DNA from 4 places in the Desulfitobacterium sp. LBE genome. Region 1 is predicted to be linked to each of the others. Evidence: riboswitches for the same ligand, from Rfam matches in the RefSeq annotation. Region 1 holds a riboswitch; each other region holds the start of a gene.
What was found. A riboswitch is a leader RNA that binds a small molecule or an ion and turns the genes downstream of it on or off. The one in region 1 is predicted to bind cobalamin.
Positions count from the first base shown of each region.

Region 2: another riboswitch for cobalamin. It lies ahead of DESLBE_RS16570 (ABC transporter substrate-binding protein); the one in region 1 lies ahead of cbiE (precorrin-6y C5,15-methyltransferase (decarboxylating) subunit CbiE).
Region 3: another riboswitch for cobalamin. It lies ahead of DESLBE_RS03715 (energy-coupling factor ABC transporter permease); the one in region 1 lies ahead of cbiE (precorrin-6y C5,15-methyltransferase (decarboxylating) subunit CbiE).
Region 4: another riboswitch for cobalamin. It lies ahead of DESLBE_RS16525 (ABC transporter substrate-binding protein); the one in region 1 lies ahead of cbiE (precorrin-6y C5,15-methyltransferase (decarboxylating) subunit CbiE).

Region 1 is NZ_VLKD01000001.1:2,195,728-2,200,196, reverse strand. Features, by position in the region: gene ftsH (ATP-dependent zinc metalloprotease FtsH) at 1-222, shown strand, start outside; gene DESLBE_RS10400 (glycosyltransferase family 8 protein) at 357-1,199, shown strand; gene cbiD (cobalt-precorrin-5B (C(1))-methyltransferase CbiD) at 1,228-2,391, shown strand; cobalamin riboswitch at 2,427-2,605, shown strand; gene cbiE (precorrin-6y C5,15-methyltransferase (decarboxylating) subunit CbiE) at 2,615-3,955, shown strand; gene cobI (precorrin-2 C(20)-methyltransferase) at 4,053-4,469, shown strand, end outside.
Region 2 is NZ_VLKD01000001.1:3,492,866-3,497,334, reverse strand. Features, by position in the region: gene DESLBE_RS16590 (radical SAM protein) at 1-345, shown strand, start outside; gene DESLBE_RS16585 (hypothetical protein) at 528-842, shown strand; gene DESLBE_RS16580 (MarR family transcriptional regulator) at 1,062-1,517, shown strand; gene tsaA (tRNA (N6-threonylcarbamoyladenosine(37)-N6)-methyltransferase TrmO) at 1,542-1,949, shown strand; cobalamin riboswitch at 1,999-2,180, shown strand; gene DESLBE_RS16570 (ABC transporter substrate-binding protein) at 2,303-3,856, shown strand; gene DESLBE_RS16565 (iron ABC transporter permease) at 4,039-4,469, shown strand, end outside.
Region 3 is NZ_VLKD01000001.1:776,042-780,510, reverse strand. Features, by position in the region: tRNA gene DESLBE_RS03785 (tRNA-Asp) at 1-12, shown strand, start outside; tRNA gene DESLBE_RS03780 (tRNA-Tyr) at 40-123, shown strand; tRNA gene DESLBE_RS03775 (tRNA-Met) at 132-206, shown strand; tRNA gene DESLBE_RS03770 (tRNA-Gln) at 244-318, shown strand; tRNA gene DESLBE_RS03765 (tRNA-Lys) at 324-399, shown strand; tRNA gene DESLBE_RS03760 (tRNA-Gly) at 426-500, shown strand; tRNA gene DESLBE_RS03755 (tRNA-Arg) at 507-583, shown strand; tRNA gene DESLBE_RS03750 (tRNA-Thr) at 608-683, shown strand; tRNA gene DESLBE_RS03745 (tRNA-Leu) at 693-777, shown strand; tRNA gene DESLBE_RS03740 (tRNA-Ser) at 792-882, shown strand; tRNA gene DESLBE_RS03735 (tRNA-Asn) at 898-972, shown strand; tRNA gene DESLBE_RS03730 (tRNA-Ile) at 974-1,050, shown strand; tRNA gene DESLBE_RS03725 (tRNA-Gly) at 1,056-1,129, shown strand; gene DESLBE_RS03720 (CoA-binding protein) at 1,203-1,595, opposite strand; cobalamin riboswitch at 1,755-1,942, shown strand; gene DESLBE_RS03715 (energy-coupling factor ABC transporter permease) at 2,123-2,863, shown strand; gene DESLBE_RS03710 (energy-coupling factor ABC transporter substrate-binding protein) at 2,866-3,177, shown strand; gene cbiQ (cobalt ECF transporter T component CbiQ) at 3,256-4,026, shown strand; gene DESLBE_RS03700 (ATP-binding cassette domain-containing protein) at 4,072-4,469, shown strand, end outside.
Region 4 is NZ_VLKD01000001.1:3,483,458-3,487,926, forward strand. Features, by position in the region: gene DESLBE_RS16520 (ABC transporter permease) at 1-239, opposite strand, end outside; gene DESLBE_RS16525 (ABC transporter substrate-binding protein) at 359-1,999, opposite strand; cobalamin riboswitch at 2,301-2,491, opposite strand; gene DESLBE_RS16530 (metal ABC transporter permease) at 2,640-3,743, opposite strand; gene DESLBE_RS16535 (iron chelate uptake ABC transporter family permease subunit) at 3,727-4,469, opposite strand, start outside.

The DNA of each region.
Region 1 (4,469 bases):
ACAGTGAATAATCCTTACCTTGGCGGCGATACTTCCTTGATGTGTTCTCCGGAAACCGCAGCCAGGATTGATGAGGAGATTTTATCCATCATCAAAAGCGCCCACAAAAAGGCCTTCGAAATTTTAAAAGAAAATATTGAAAAGCTTCATGAATTGGCACGTTATTTGTTGGAAAAGGAAACCATCACCGGAGAAGAATTTATGGCGGTGCTCTCCAGGTAGAAAACAAGGACTGGTGATGTTTTGACATCCCAGTCCTTGTTTGGTGTTAAGCTGCAGCATCGCAGCATCTTTTTGTTCTAAGATAAATCAGCATGCTCAATCAGGATAAGATCAATCAGCAAAGGGGTAAAACGATGAATATTTTAGTCACCCTGAACTCAAGTTATGTAAAACAGTTAATGGTTATGCTGACCTCTCTGCTTGACTCCAACCCAGGGGAGCAGTTTACGGTTTATGTAGCTCATTCCGCTATGTCCAAGGAGGACTTTGCACGTATCGATCAGGCCATTGATAGCTCACGATGCAAGGTTGAAGGAATTAAGCTGTCTGATGAAGGTTTGAGCAAGGCACCTATTACCAGCCGCTATCCCAAGGAAATGTATTACCGGATTTTTGCAGTGAATTATCTTCCCGATCACCTTGAACGAATTTTGTACCTGGATCCTGATCTTGTCGTCATCAATCCCCTAAAGGAGCTCTACACCATAGACTTCCAAGGAAACTTCTTCGCAGCAGCCTCCCATGTTAAGGAACTATTGAAAAAGCTCAATCACGTCAGACTTAATATGGCTGAAGACAGCACCTATGTCAATTCGGGGGTGATGATGATGAACTTGTCCCTGCTGCGCCAGGAACAGGATGTTCATGAAGTCTACCAATATATTGAAGAATACAAGCACCGCTTATTCCTGCCTGACCAGGATGTTCTTAATGGGGTGTATAGTGATAGAACTCTGACTGTAGATGCGAAAATCTATAATCTCAGTGAGCGGTATTATGCCCTCTATAATCTCAACCCCAAGTACTGGGATGCTAAAATTGATCTGGATTGGGTCCGCAGCAATACAGCGATTATTCACTATTGCGGCCGCAACAAACCCTGGAAAGACAACTATATTGGGGAGTTGGACGTTTTTTATAAAAACTATGAGCAAAAGGTTCGTGCCCAAATGAAGGATTTTGAAACTATGAGGTGAAATGATAGCATTATAGTTAAATACGATAATGGGTGGGGCGGCTGATATGAGGAAAAAGACGAAGGACAGGCATTCATGGAAAACGGGCTTTACTACGGGCAGTTGTGCAGCAGGGGCAGCAAAAGCTGCCTGCCTTTTGCTGAAAGGACTGCATCAGGGAACAGAGGTGGATATCCCGCTGCCTCAGGGCGAACGGCTTCAATTGCCTGTACATAGATGGGACAGGGCGGAAGATGTTGCTTGGGTAAGCATTATCAAAAATGCGGGAGATGATCCCGATGTCACCCATGGTTTGGAAGTGGTCGCCAGGGTGCAGCTCCTTTCTCAAAGAGGAGAAATCCTTATTCGCGGCGGGCGGGGCATCGGAGTTGTCACCAAAAAGGGTCTGCAGATTCCTCCGGGGGAAAGCGCTATCAATCCTGTTCCCCGGTCCATGATTCAGGCCGCGGTACGGGAGGTATTTCCCCAGGAAGAAATCCTGGTGGTGATCGAAGTGCCTGAAGGGGAACGGCTTGCTCTAAAGACCTTGAATCCCCGCCTGGGAATTATGGGAGGGGTATCGATCTTAGGTACAACGGGTATCGTCCGGCCGATGTCGGAAGAAGCCTTTAAGAATTCGATCCTGCCTGAATTGGATCAAGCCGTCGCTTATGGACACAAAGCCATTGTTCTGACTCCTGGCAATTATGGCTTTAAGGTAGCCAGGGAGCAGCTCATGGTCCCTGAGGAAGCCATTATTCAGATGAGTAATTTTGTGGGCTTTTTACTGGAAGAGGCTGCTTATCGCAAGATCGAAAAGGTGCTTCTCTTAGGTCATATTGGCAAACTCATTAAAGTGGCCGGGGGAATATTCCATACTCATACTCATGTTGCCGATGCCCGGATGGAGATCCTGGTGGCCCATGCCGCCCTGGCTGGTATGGATCAAAATTCCTTGCAGACCATCGCGGAGTTGCCGACAGTTGAAGGTGCTGCCGAGGAAATTCGCAGCAAGGGCTGGGGGAGCCTTTTATTTAAACTGGCTGAAAGGGCAAGCCACCGGGCTCAAGACCATGTGCATGGGGAACTTCAGGTGGGAACTGCCTTTACTTTGCTTAACGGAGAGATCATCGCCTGGGACGATCCGGCTATGGAGATCGGCAAAGAATTTTGGCATTGGCCGCCGGTGGAGGAGGAATTTTGGCGAAAATAGAGAATAGTTTAGTAATTCGAATTAAGTTGTCTTAACAACCGAATAGTATTCAAGGTTCCTCTTTAGAGGAAGAAAAGGGAAGCCGGTGAAAATCCGGCGCGGTCCCGCCACTGTGAACCACGAGTGTCTCTTAAGGCCCACTGGGATGAGCCTGGGAAGGGAAGAGGCATAAAGACTGGAAGCCAGGAGACCTGCCTTGAACATTGCGCTACGTCCACGAGCGATGGATGATGTAGTGACGATTTCGGAAATACCGAAGGGAAGAACCAAAGAGCCGCTCAGGGCTCTTTTTTGTTTAGCTTGCTTTTTTATTGAGCTTAATCGAGGGGAAGGTGATGGGATGATTCAAATAGTGGGGATAGGCCCTGGTACGAGAGCATGGGTTCCCCAGGCTGTTGAAGCAATGGTCGCTCAGAGTGATGTTTTGGTAGGAGGGATACGAGCCCTGGAGCTGTTCCCGGATTTCCAAGGAGAGTCATACCGGGTCACTGGAAATCTGGCGGAAACTCGGCAAACCTTGCAGAAAGTATTGCAGCAGGGCAAAAAAGCCAGTGTCCTGGTTTCCGGTGATCCAGGTTTCTATAGTCTGCTTCCTTGGCTGAAAAGGGAGTTTCCTCAAGAAGAAATTCAAGTATTGCCGGGCCTCAGCTCCATTCAGCTGGCCTTTGCCCGGGCAGAGATACCCTGGCAGGATGCAGAGCTGCTTAGTGTCCATGGCCGTCCGCTGAACTGCTTGCCTTTACATCTCAGCCGGCCAGTGGGAGTTCTTACTGGCGGTGAAAACTCACCCCGGAAGATCGCTGAGTATTATCACACCTATGGCTGCAATCCGCGGATTTCACTTGGCAACGCCTTAACCTATGCGGAAGAGCGTTGGCTGAATACAGATGCTGATCAGCTCATGAATTCAGAAGAAGATTTCGCCAATGCGGTGATGATCCTCTATCCGGAAGAAGCGGAGCATAAGCCGGAACAATCTGTCCTCTCCCTGCCCAGGAGCTTTGGCATCAAGGATGAGGAGTTTATACGCGGTGATGTCCCCATGACCAAGACGGAGATTCGCGTTCAAGTTCTGGCTAAGGCGGGAATTATCCCCGCGAGCCGGGTCTTGGATGTGGGAGCCGGGACGGGAAGTATAAGCATTGAAGCTGCTCTTCTGGCTCATCGCGGCTGCGTTTATGCGGTGGAGGAAAATCCGGAGGCACAAGAGCTGATCCTGAAGAATCAGGAGAAATTCCGGGTAAGCAACCTGCGCTTGATTCGTGGCTCCGCACCGCTGGCTCTGCAGGAAATCCCTCCTGTGGATGTCTGCATTATTGGCGGAAGCCATGGACAGATTCGGGAGATTTTACACCAAGCCCCTCTGGTACCTGGGGGACGGGCAGTGGTGACTGCCGTAACTTTAGAGACATTGGCTCATGGTATGGAGGCCCTGAAAAGCTTGCAATACGAGGATGTTGATGTGGTTTCGATCCAAGCTGTACGCTGGAAGGGCATTAAGGATATTCATCTTGCCCAGGCCCAAAATCCTGTATTTATACTCTCAGGAAGGAAAGGAAGCTAAGGTCTCCGCTCAAACACAGGAGCCAAGAACCCTGGCAAGGGAGCGGCACTGCAGAACTGCAAACTGGCTGCAAGACGAGGAACTAAGGAGGAACAAAGTGAAGAAGGATAGGAACGAAGACAAAAACACAGTAACCACCCTGATCGGGGAAAAGGCCAAATTCTATGGGGTGGGTGTAGGACCGGGGGACCCTAAGCTCATTACCCTGAAAGCCGTGGAAATATTACAAGCTATTCAAGTTGTCGCCATACCCAAATCCAAGATGGAGCGGGAAAGTGTTGCCTGGGAGATTGCCCAGTCACACTGCCCCTCCGGAGTCAGCATTTTAGAGCTGGAAATGCCGATGACCGCCGACGAAAGCATACTCCAGGCTGCTTGGCAGAGTGCAGCGGAGAAGATTGAGGCGGAGCTCAGTCAAGGGCATTCTGTTGCCTTCCTTACCTTAGGTGATCCTTCCTTATACAGTACCTATAGTTATTTACTGACCATTCTAAGAGAGCGGCTTGAGCCGGAC
Region 2 (4,469 bases), 1.3 Mb from region 1:
ATTCTCACTCCCTATCCCGGCACAGAATTGCATGGCCGGATGAAAGAGGAAGGCCGCATCCTCGATCATGAACTGTCCAGGTACAATACAGCTCATGTGGTCTTTCAGCCCAAGGGAATGACGGCAGAGGAATTATATAAGGGCTATCTATGGATCTACCGGGAGTTTTATTCCTTTCCCAATATATGGCGCCGCAGGCCGGAACATAAGGCCCAGCGCAAATCCTTTTTTTTATTTAACATTTTATACCGTAAATTCGGTGGGCTTACATCGGTGCTGGCGCGAATTATTCCCATGAGAACGGTAGGGCGGCTGGCGGCAAGGATCTCCTATAGGGTAAAATAGGGTTCAATGACATATATGGTTAAGTAGTAGCATGATATTGATGATATGTATTGTGAGTTATCAAATAACTAAAGTAGTTAGGGCAGCTCTATATGGGCCAATATGATGGGAATAGGCCTGCGGTCTATCGGCGGCGGAGCCGATGTTTTCTAAAGTCACCCAAGAGAGGAGGGGGACTAAAAGTGAAAAGATTAGTGTTAAGTGTCCTGCTTTTAATAATAAGCTTTTTTCTCAGCATTATAGCACTTAAGTTTGAAATGAAAATAATGGGTCCTGAAGAGGGTTATAATGTGCCTTTTCCAGCTTATCTGATGGCGTGCCTTCTGTATCTTTTAGTATTTTGCGGCATTTATAGTGCCCTAAATCCTCTATTCCAAAATTATAGAGACAATGAAAAATATGTGCTGACAGGTGTTTTCTCTGTGTTGCTATTTGTTGTGTTCAGATTTCCTCTGTCCTATCTTGGACTTATCTGGTTAAATCCTATCTTGTATTAATGCTTAGCGTTAAGAAATTAGGCATCATACAGGATTGTTAAACCTTGTCGCCATAAGAGAAAGTTATCAATAGAGTAGTTGACAGATTTTATTGAATAGTATAGCATATTAATAACTTGTGTTGAAAAACAACAAAATAATAGGGGTTTTTAGGATTAATTGGTTGCGATAGCAACGAATTAATCCTGAACGCTGCCGACATAACTAAAAGGAAAGAGCATGAACGAACGTATAGACAAAAGAAAATCACTGATCAAAGCGATTTCAGCCATCGATCGTTATAGCCAGACCTATATCGGCAGAAATGTCAAAGACTATAACATCGGACAGGGACAATGGGCATTTTTGACCCAATTGCTGTTTAATTACGATGGTATAACTCAGGAAGAGTTAAGCGAACTACTCAATATCGATAAGGCCAACACAGCGAGAGCCTTGAAAAAGCTTGAAGAAGAGGGTTATGTATACAGAGAAGAAGACCCTAAAGACGGGCGTAAGAAAATTGTTTATGTCACAGCCAAAGCAAGGGACTTTGAACAAGAATTTCATGAAGTGTTTAAAGGATTAAACCGGATTCTGGCCAAAGATTTTACGGAGGATGAGCGGGAAACCGCCAGGCGGATTTTGTATAAAATGCTGGATAATATCGCCGATTATGAACGCAGGCATAGATAAAAGTGGCCTAAGGAGGAGAAGTCAGTGGAGATCTTAATGAAACCGATCGGCTATATCAAGTCTCCTTATAAGGAAAAAGGCGAAGCCCCCAGGCAAAGCACTCTTTCGGGAGAAACGACGGCTGTTATTGAAATTCTCGAAGAATACCAGGAAGGTATTGCCGATATCCAAGAAGGAGAGTATGGGGTCATTTTGTTTTACTTTCATAAATCCGAGGGATATAAGCTGATGACCCTTTCCCGCAGAAACAATCAGGTTATGGGTGTGTTTTCCACACGATCCCCCAACCGGCCCAACGGCATCGGTCTGTCCACAGTCCGGTTTGTGAAAAGAGAGGGCAACCGTCTGTTTTTTGAGGGAGTGGATATGCTGGATAATACCCCCGTACTCGATATTAAGCCTTATATTGACCCGGCCGCTGTGGCCGATTGAACGAAACTTGTTTTAATGACATAGGGATAGAGCTTGTTGTTTAAAGCTGAATAAGAAACTATTGACAGGTTTACGCAAGTAATGAAAAGGGAATCAGGTGCAAATCCTGAGCAACCCCCGTTACTGTAAGCGCCGTTAAAGATTTATTTATCTTCATGCCACTGGCGAAGACTGGGAAGGCGATAAATAAAGGCGCGAGCCAGGAGACCTGCCTGTTAATAAAACTACAATTCATTTTCCGGAGGGGAGGGTGATTTATTTTCTTTGCCCAAAATTAAAGAGAAGACATAAAAAAACCAGGACAGATGCTCAGACTCCGGTCAGGAAAAAGTCAGGAAGAAAGGTGAAGAACAATGGAGAAACGCTATAGCCAAAGAATAGTTGCCTTATTGGTCATGGTCATGATCATACTCTTGGGGGGCTGCAATTCATCAGCCGCCAACCAACCGGCGGAAAACCCACCGGCTGAAAAAGCAGTTGCAGCCGGGACTTACACGGCAAAAGCAGCCGGTTATCACGGAGATCTTGAAGTGACCACGGAAGTGGATCAGGAAGGAAAAATCACAAAGATTACCATAGGCGAAAATACGGAAACCGAGGATGTTGGCGGCATCGCCATGGAGAAAATACCCCAGCGTATTATAGAAGCTCAATCCCTGGATGTGGACGTGATTGCCGGTGCGACACTGACCAGTAAGGGGATCATCAATGGGGTGGCCGCGGCCTTAAAGGAGGCCGGTGCAGATCCTGTTCACTACGGTTATGTTGCCCCTGAAGAAGAGAGCGGGGCGATCATGTCCCCTCTGAATAAGAGTGCCCTACCCGTAAAGAAAGAAACCACCGGTTCCATAACCATTAAGGATGTCAAAGGCCGGGAGGTAACCCTTGACCTGCCTATTTCCTCCTATGCTATCAGCACCATGGATGTCATCGACTATATTATACCGCTGAAAGGTGAAGAGGCTTTTGCTATGCTGGTTGCTTCCGGACAGGACGGCGGTGGCGGTATCCAAAAATATGCTCAGCTGTATAAGCCCATTGTCGGGGACTATACCCAACATTTAGGCCAGATTTCCGATCATAACGCGCCTTTTGACCTGGAAATGGTTTTGTCCATGAATCCCGATGTCCTCATCGTCAATTCAGCTATGGCCGCTCATAAATATGCCTTGGAAATAGAGGAACAGCTTACGGCGGCCGGAATCAGCATTGTTCTCATCGATGTTCCCGGCAAGACATTGGATAAGTCGGTTCAGGAGACCATGAAGCTCCTGGGCAAGATTTTCCAGGAGGGGGAAAAAGCCGCTGAAGTAGCAGCGTTCATAGATAAGCAGTATGAACTCCTTGCAGCCAAAAATCTTGCTCAGCGTCAGAATAAACCCAAGGTCTATTATGAAAAGTCAGGATATTCCGAGGTCTACGGGAGCACGGGAACCAGCGTTTCCGGATGGGGTCTGCCGATTGCTATTGCCGGCGGCGACAATATTGCCGATGCCGTTCTTTTAGATAAAGCATCAGCCGGAGGAAGCAGCAATACCCTTGATCCTGAGTATGTCATTAAAGCCGATCCTGATTACATCATTCTCAGCGGAGTCAATGACGGCTGGCTGGACAGTCTTAAGCAAAAGAAAGAACCTCCTCAGTATGATATTATCAACAGAACCGGCTGGAGCAATTTGCAGGCGGTTAAAAACAACAATGTCTATGAATTTGCCCACTCAACCAGCCGCTCCATTTATGCTTTTTACCCTTGTCTGAAAATGGCCAAGCTCTTCTACCCTGAAGAATTTAAGGATCTGAATCCGGAAGCGGTCCTTGATGAGTTTTTCGATCAATTTATGCTGGTGGGCAGCGATATCAGCACCTGGTTTACGGGCCTTGAAGACCGTATTTCCCTAAAGAAATAAAAACGGCAAGGGCTTCGGAACGCTGGAGGCACAAGGGGGTTTAAGACCGGCCTTTGCTCCGGCTCTCCGCGGCCCTTTTGGATGCCGGTTATGCAAGAAAGACTAAGGGGTGAATCAAGATTAAGCATGAGGAAAATGCCAACCGAAAATTATATAATATGCTGATCAGGAGAAGGATCTTTTTGATTATCGGTCTATCCGTAAGCATGGCAGCCCTGGTGATCCTAAATATTTCCATCGGTTCCTCTTCCATAGCGATTCACGATATCTTAAGAGTGCTGTTCACGGGGGAAGGGGATGGGCATAACTCCATGATCATCAAGGATATCCGTCTGCCTATGGCTCTTATGGCTGTAGTGGTGGGGGCGTCCCTGGGCATCAGCGGCTGTGAATTGCAGACCATCCTCCGCAATCCCATTGCCAGCCCCTATACCCTGGGAATTTCCGCCGCCGCCTCCTTCGGAGCAGCCATGGGATTGATTTTAAACGCCAATGTTCTGAAATCCTTAAAGGTCCCGGAAACCCTGGCTGTAACGGTTAACGCTTTCATCTTTGCCCTTATGGTGGCTGTGGCCATTTATATCTTTTCCCGTCAGCGGCAAATCAATAAAAC
Region 3 (4,469 bases), 1.4 Mb from region 1:
TCGGGGTCGCCATTTCAACTTTATAGCGCAACACATTGTGGGTAGATGGCCGAGTGGTTAAAGGCGGCAGACTGTAAATCTGTTCCGAAAGGTACGGTGGTTCGAATCCATCTCTACCCACCACTAAACATCGCGGAGTGGAGCAGTGGTAGCTCGTCGGGCTCATAACCCGAAGGTCGTCGGTTCAAATCCGGCCTCCGCAACCAAGCTTTAAATCAGCAGCAGTTGATTTAAATAGAAAATAGGGATGTCGCCAAGCGGTAAGGCACCAGACTTTGACTCTGGCATTCGTAGGTTCGAATCCTGCCATCCCTGCCATTTATGAGCCATTAGCTCAGTCGGTAGAGCACCTGACTTTTAATCAGGGTGTCCCGCGTTCGAGTCGCGGATGGCTCACCATTTTCTTTAGAGCATGTCAGGGACATGCGGGTGTAACTCAGTGGTAGAGTGTCACCTTGCCAAGGTGAAAGTCGCGAGTTCGAATCTCGTCACCCGCTCCAAACAATGCGCTCGTAGCTCAGCTGGATAGAGCGTCTGACTACGAATCAGAAGGCCAGGGGTTCGAATCCCTTCGAGCGCACCATTTAAATCAGAAGAGATCCTCGATGCCGTTATAGCTCAGTTGGTAGAGCGCATCCTTGGTAAGGATGAGGTCACCGGTTCAAATCCGGTTAACGGCTCCATAAAACAATGCGGGAGTGGCGGAACTGGCAGACGCGCACGTTTGAGGGGCGTGTGGGTAACACCGTATGGGTTCAAGTCCCATCTTCCGCACCAAAAAGCAGGGTTACGGAGAAGTACTCAAGTGGCTGAAGAGGACGGTTTGCTAAACCGTTAGAGTGGGTAACTGCTGCGAGGGTTCGAATCCCTCCTTCTCCGCCAGTAATAAATCAATATTCCTCGATAGCTCAATGGTGGAGCAACCGGCTGTTAACCGGTAGGTTGCAGGTTCGAGTCCTGCTCGGGGAGCCATGGCAGGGTAGCCAAGTGGTCTAAGGCAAGTGGTTCATACCCGCTCATTCGAGAGTTCAAATCTCTCCCCTGCTACCACACCTGCGGGTGTAGCTCAATGGTAGAGCACTAGCCTTCCAAGCTAGCTACGTGGGTTCGATTCCCATCACCCGCTCCATAGTTAAAACGAACCGTACTGATGCCAGTACGGTTTTTTGCTGCTTATTTTCAGGATTTGCCTTTTTTCAGGTTTAGCGGCGGGACCGGGCTTCAACCAGTACGCATTCATGAGCAATCAGCTGCATTTGGTTTGCGCGCCCTTTCATCAAGGCTTCATCGCTTTCGGCGCCAGGCTGCATCCAGACCCTTTTGATACCTAATTGGGCACATTGGTCAATAATTTGTTCCGATATCTGAGGAGGGACGATGAGGCTGACCACATCAGGGCGAACGGGCAAGGCGCTTAAAGAGGGGAAACAAGGCTCTCCGTCCAGCTCAGAGAGTTTGGGATTAATGGGATACACCGTATAGCCGCATTGTTTGAGTTTATGGTAGACCTTTGTGCCAAATTTGGTCGGATCTTTAGAGACTCCGACTACTGCCCAGATCTCCTGGTCTAAGAACTCTTGAATATCGTTTTGCATGGTTTTCTCCTTAGCTTAATTTTCATTGATTAAAATCCTCGGGATTAATATCACCATTTTGAACGTTTTTAAAATGCTCCCAACCTTAAATAAAATAAGTATTTATTTCTAATATAATTATATACAATTTGGCTGAAAAATTGCTATAATGTTCTTGAAATTAAATATTGAGAATTGAGTTGATTCTTCGCAAGAGGAATCATAAGGGAAGTCAGTTGAAGCTGACGCGGTGCCCGCCACTGTAAAAGGGAGTTAACCTACAATGATGTCACTGGATTACTGTCTGGGAAGACGTAGGTTAATGATGAACTTGAGCCAGGAAACCTGCTCATATTCTCGATTCAAGGAACCTACGGGATGTTAGGGAGGTGGATATCGGTGTTCAAGATAGTTTTATCTGATACAGGATAGCAAACCCTTCCGTAAGGAAGGGTTATTTTTCTTGCGGCGAAAACGCTTTTTCGATAGGTATTATTGAGTTTATTCTACAGATGATTGTTCGTATCAAAAATTAAGGAGTGGGGAGTATGAACAAACGTATACAGCTCTTTATTGGTTTAGTCTTGATGATGTTTTTTATTCCTTATAAAGCATCGGCTATGCATATTATGGAAGGTTTTTTACAGCCGGGGTGGGCCATTGCCTGGGGAGCTTTAGCAATACCCTTTGTCGTGTTGGGTATCTTTTCGATTAAGAAAACCATTTCTCTTAATCCACGCTTGAAGATTCTTTTAGCTATGGCCGGGGCTTTTGTTTTTGTGCTTTCTGCTCTTAAATTACCCTCGGTTACCGGGAGCTGTTCCCATCCAACCGGAGTAGGCTTTGGTGCCATCCTATTTGGCCCCACAGCTATGGCAGTTATCGGCGTTATTGTCCTTTTGTTTCAGGCCTTGCTGCTGGCCCACGGCGGATTGACCACCTTAGGCGCCAATACCTTTTCTATGGCAGTGGTTGGTCCCTTTGTAGCCTTTGGCGTGTATAAACTGGTACAAAAATTTAAAGGACCACAATGGTTAGGTGTATTTCTGGCCGCTTCCTTAGGCGATTTGGCCACCTATGTCATGACTTCCATTCAATTGGCCCTTGCCTTCCCTTCGGAAGTGGGCGGTTTTGCTGCTTCTCTTACTAAATTTGCCAGTATCTTTGCTGTGACTCAGATACCCTTAGCGATCAGTGAGGGGATTCTGACTGTCATCATCTTCAACGCACTGGCCAGCTATGGAAAAAGTGAGCTGCAAGATCTCAAGCTGTTAACAAAGGAGGTATAACAATGGCTAATTCAGGTGTAGAACAAACAAAACGATCCACTTTTAAGGTTAATGTGTTGTTATTCCTGCTTGTAGTGGCTATAACCGTTATTCCCTTAGTTCTTGTCCAGGACGCTGAATTCGGCGGGGCGGATGGTTTGGCCGAGGAAGAGATCCTGAATATTCAGGAGGATTATGAGCCTTGGTTTTCCCCCTTCTTTGAGCCGGCCAGCGGGGAAATCGAGAGCCTGCTCTTTGCCCTTCAAGCAGGCCTGGGAGCGGGAGTCATCGGTTTTGGCTTAGGTTATTATAAGGGCCGGAGTAAACACGATTAAACAACTTGGAACCCTATGGAACAGGAAACCGGCAAATGAATAAGTGCACACTGAAAGGGTAAAGGAGGCTGCAAAGATATGCTGAATACGGATACTTATGCCTATGCTTCTCGACTTAAAACGATTGATCCTATGCAAAAATTCATCGTTGCCTTCTTGACCCTGGGAGTGTGTCTGTGGGCCGATCAATTGTTTGTTTCTATAGCCGTGATTATGTTCATGAGTGGAGTTGCCATATTCTTCGGAGGGGCACCTCTCTCTGTATGGCTAAAATTGATGATCATTCCTATGTCGTTTTTAATGATCGGTATTTTTACAATTGCCGTTAATATTTCTCGTGATGTTTACAGCTTTTTATGGGCCTATTCCATAGCAGGCTATTGGGTAGGCATTTCAGAAAATGGGATACGGGAAGGGGTTAATCTCTTTTTTCGGGTGCTCGGCTCTGTATCCTGCCTCTATTTTCTATCCCTAAGCACTCCCATGGTGGATTTGCTGTCCGTATTGAGGAGGCTCAGGCTGCCCAAACTTATGGTGGAAATGATGGGACTTATTTATCGTTTTATCTTCGTGCTTTTAGAGACTGCTGGCACCATGCTGACTGCTCAAAACTCCCGGCTGGGCTATGTCAATCTTAAAACCGGGTATCGCTCAATGGGGAGTTTGGTATCTGTCCTGTTCATTCGTGCTTATAAACGCTCTAATGAGCTGTATACTTCTTTAGAGGCCCGAGGATATGACGGAGAGATCAAGGTTCTGGAGGAAAGCTATGAGAATAATAGAAATTTAGTGCTTCTGGCCGTAGTGATCAATGGAGCGTTTGTCTTCCTGACATTATTTTTAAAATGATAGATCTGCTAAAAGATTTGAGGAAAGAGAATGAAGGAAAGCATCATGCCGGATAACATCATACAACTTAAAGATTTGCACTACCACTATCCTGATGGAACTCACGCTCTTAAGGGAATCAATATAGTGATTCCCAAGGGTCAGGTTACAGCACTGCTAGGTGGGAATGGGGCAGGCAAATCCACCCTGTTCCAGCATTTGAACGGAATTCTGAAACCCTCTTCAGGAGAGGTGTTTTTTGGCGGTCAGCCTGTTGATTACTCCCGGAAAGGGCTCATGAACCTTAGGCAGGCTGTGGGCATGGTGTTTCAAGATCCGGATAATCAGCTGTTTTCGGCAAGCGTCTATCAGGATGTTTCCTATGGAGTGCTGAATCTCCAATTGCCTAAGGATGAGGTGCAGAGAAGGGTAGAGCATGCTTTGGCAAGAACGGGGATTTCCCA
Region 4 (4,469 bases), 1.3 Mb from region 1:
CCAAAATCACCCTGCAGCAAGGCCCCTGCCCAGGAAAAATATTGTTCCACAGGGGATTTGTTAACCCCCCAGTATTCCTTCAGCTTTTCCAGCTGTTCCTGTGACATAGAGGTATCACTGATCGCATAGGCATTGACAGGATCAATCGGAGACAAATGGATTAACCAGAAGGTCAGGATGGATAAGCCCAGCATCAGGGTAATCATGCGCAGAAAGCGCCTGAGGATTTTTTGAGACATAACACAGCACCTCCCGTTTATAGAGCGGCCCCATTCAAACAGGTGCGTTCAAAACGCCAATGCTTCGGGCAGGCGTTTCAGACGCACCTGTTCTGATAGAGCGTTCAGCTTGATTGGCTTTAAGGGTTGATCGACCACTCCGTGATATTGCCAAACAGTCCAAATTCATAGCCATGGGAATGCATGAGTTGGTTGCCGATATTCACCTGATCATTGACAAGGTACAGATGGTCGACACGGGCCAGCCAAACGATGGGAGCGTCACCAAGGGGGCTGAAACCGGTTTTCCCATCCCATTGGGCCAGTTTCCAGTATTGATTGGCTTCTTCCTGAGTGCTGGCGTACAAAGCTTTCTTTATATAGTCATCAGAAGTGGGATTGATATAAGAAGGCATGTTATTGTACCCGGTATTGATCACCTGAGATGAATACATAGTATACAATTGATGGGGGTGAAGTCGGCCGCCTCCCCATAGGCAGGCATTGGCCTTGCCCTGGATAAATATTTCATCCCAGGTAGCACCGATGATATTGATCTTAATACCCAGACCAAGGGCCTGATCGGCAACAGCCAGGGCGATGTCACCGCGCAGCTGGTCACTGGAAGGAAAATATAAATCAAATTCGGCCTTCAGCCCATCCTTCTCGACAATGCCATCCTTGTTGGTATCGGCCCACCCGGCATCTGCCAGCAATTGCTTGGCCTCTTCAACCCGGCCATCCTCAATGACCGTTTTTTCATTAAACCAGGGTGTGCCATCCACAATGGAATAGGCAGCCTTTCCGTATCCGTCCATGGTCACATCAATAATTCCCTGACGGCTTAACCCAATGTTCAATGCTTGACGGATGGCCAAATGAGAGGTAATATCATTGCCGACTTTGACCTCGTTGGCGTTGATATACCCGGTTCCGCCGCTGGGCAGGACAGGAAGACTAATTCCTCTGGAATCAACGCTCTCCAGAACGTGTAAGGTCATTCCCGGCAGGGTTTGTCCGGCAAATTTGGGAGGAATGTAACAAATATCAACTTGACCGGCCTTGGCCGCTGCAAAAGCGGCATCTTCCCCCAGCAGCAGGAAGGTGAGTTTCTTGAATTGAGGCTCCTCACCATACCAATAAGGGTTATAGTCCATGATGATTTGTTCGCCGTCATTATACTGGGTTACCTGATAGGGTCCGGAGCCAATGGGGTTTTTGGAATAATTGTCATCATAAATATGTTTGGGCACAATGCCGATTTCGGAAAGCTGACTGACAAATGTGGAACGCGGCTCTTGCAAAGTAAACACGATGGTATCCTTGCCGCTAATCTCCATTTTATCGACAAAGGAAAGGTCAAAGGCGATGCCGTCTTCTTTCAGCATTTCATAGGTAAACAGGACATCCTCTATGGTAACCGGGTCGCCGTTGGAAAATTTGGCATCATTGCGGATTTTGAAGGTCCAGGTATAGCCGTCTTTACTCGTCTCAAAGGATTTGGCCAGATCGCCGACAAAAGTTAAGTCCTTCGTGGCTTTAAGCAGTGAACTGTGGGTTAAGCGGATTTGCCCGATGGCACCCCAGGTCTTTTTGGGATCGAACATCCCATAATCGGCCATTCCCACAGCCAGGACCAGCTCCTCCTTCTTCCCTTCCTCCGGCGCCTTTGAAGTCGTCGGGGAAGGACTGCACCCAGGCAGGCCAACCAAAAGAACGACAACCAGAATCAGCAGGGGAGCGAACCGCTTCCGAAGCAAATGTAACTTGGGCTTGTTCATCTTTTCTACCTCCATAAAAATAGTTAAACTCCCTTACCTGCACCTTTGCTCATGAGCGGGGAAGCTCCTCTTCCTCCCGGCAATTTAGGTATGCTCAAGTAAGTTAGCTGCCTCTAACTATAAAAAAACTCTTGTATAATTTCAATTTCTTTCAGCTAATCTTTAGAATTCTTCAGAATCATTGACCCAAAATCATTGACCCAAAACAAAAAAACCCTTTCCAAACGGAAGGGCTTTCTATCCTGTATTTAATAATAGTGTTCTGAACACGATATCCACCTCCCTAACATCCCGTAGGTTGTTTTGAATCCGGGGCATGAGCAGGTCTCCTGGCTTAAGTTCCTCATTAACTCCCGTCTTCCCGGATATAACTATCCAGTGACCTTATGGTGAGTTAACTCCCTTCTACAGTGGCGGGCACCGCGTCAGCTTTGACTGACTTCCCTTACGGTTTTTCCTCTGAAAAATCGTACTCATCCCCATATGAAATTATAGATAGAATAAGAAATTTCTTGCCCAATTACAATGTATTTCAGCGAATCTTTAGAATTCTTCAGAATTACCTTCTTCAGAATAACTGAATCTGAAACAAAAAAAATGGATACCTCCTTCACAGGGATATCCCTCTTTTCTTGACAGCTTAGCCTGAAAGCAAGGTCTCATAGCTGCGCAGGCTGGTCAGGCGCCCCTGTTCAGTCAGCTTGATCACGCTGTTGTTTAACTCAATACACCCTTCCTTTTGCAAAAGGGCGATCAGATTTTTCGTAAGCTCCCCATCCAGGCGCAAATAACTTTGTATCTCAGCAAGGTTTGCTTCACTTTCCTCGTGGTGATAAAGATGGAGCAAAAGTATCATTTTGGCAAAGCCTATTTTTTGACTGCGGCGTCTGCTCAGCGTGCTCACAAGCCCCCGGCCGGGAGCAAAGATAAAGACCAGCAAGAAAGAAATTCCCGTCATCATGGCCATACAGCCGGCGATGGATACGTCCAGCAGGGCTGCCGCCCGATAGCCTAATAAGCCGTTGATGGCCCCGATCACCCCGCTTAAAATCAACATCCGCTTTAAATCATCGGTAAGCAGATAGGCCGTGACCGGCGGGCCAATCATAAACGCTACCACCAAAATGGAGCCCACCGCCTGAAAAGCCCCCACTGTGGTAAGCGAAACCAGGGTCATCAGACCGTAATGGACCAGGGTCGGCGCAAAACCCAACACAGAGGCCAGCATGGGATCGAAGGTGGCAAGTTTCAGCTCCTTGAAGAAGATGATGATCACCGCCAGGTTAATAAGCAAAAGAATCCCTGTGGTATGAATGGCTTTCGCGCCCAGATCCACTCCCCCCACGATCATGCGGTCAAAGGGAGCAAAGGCCAGCTCTCCCAGCAGTACCGAGTCAGTGTCCAAATGCACCGAACCCGCATAGCGCGTAATCAAGATAATGGCTATGGAAAAGAGGAAGGGGAACACAATACCGATGGCTGCATCTTCCGCCAAAAGCCGCGTACGCCCCAGCATTTCCGTCAGCCACACGGTGACGACCCCCATTAATGCGGCACCGGCGATCAGAAAGGAGGAAGAAAGATCATGAGTGACAAAGAAGGCCAGCACAATGCCCAGCAGAATCGTATGGGTGATGGAATCCGACATCATGGCCATTTTCCGCAGCACCAGAAAGACACCGGGCAGGGCGCAGGCCACCGCCACAATGACGGCAATCAGTTGTATTTCAAATTGTGGGGACATCAGGCCCACTCCCTTCCAGTTTCAGCATCAGCTTATTCTTCCTGTGCCGGTACACCCTGTGCAGAATACCTCTTCCCGGGGCAAACAGAACACTGAGCACAACGAGGAGGCTGGCGCACACCACAATGGCCGGTCCTGTGGGCAACTTAGGCACCGCAGAGCTGGCGGCGGTTCCCACCACACCGGACAGGGCACCGAAAGCGGCGGCAAGCGAAACCATCACCCCTAACTTATTGGTCCATTGGCGGGCGGCTACTGCCGGACTAATCAACAGTGCACTCATGAGAATGACCCCTACCGTCTGCAGACCGATGATAATGGTCAAGACAATCATAAACGACAGCAGTAAGTTCAGCTTCTTGGGGGAAAAGCCCAGATTATGGGCAAAATCACTGTCAAAAACAAAGAGTTTAAATTCTTTCCAGAACACCAGGACAAGGGTCAGCAAAACCACACCGCAAACGCTCATCAGGATAATATCCCTTTGCAGTAAGGTGGAGGCCTGACCGAAGATGAAGCGCTTGAGCCCTGCCTGGTTGGAATTGGGGATCTTTTGCACATAAGTCAGCAGAACCATCCCCAAGCCGAAGAAGAAGGACATAACCAAGGCCAGAGCACTGTCAAATTTGATGCGGGTGTGCCGGACAATACCCACGATCAGCGCCGTGGCGGTCAGTCCGGAGAGCAAGGCCCCCAGCAGCAGGATTTCTGTATTTTTGCTGCCGA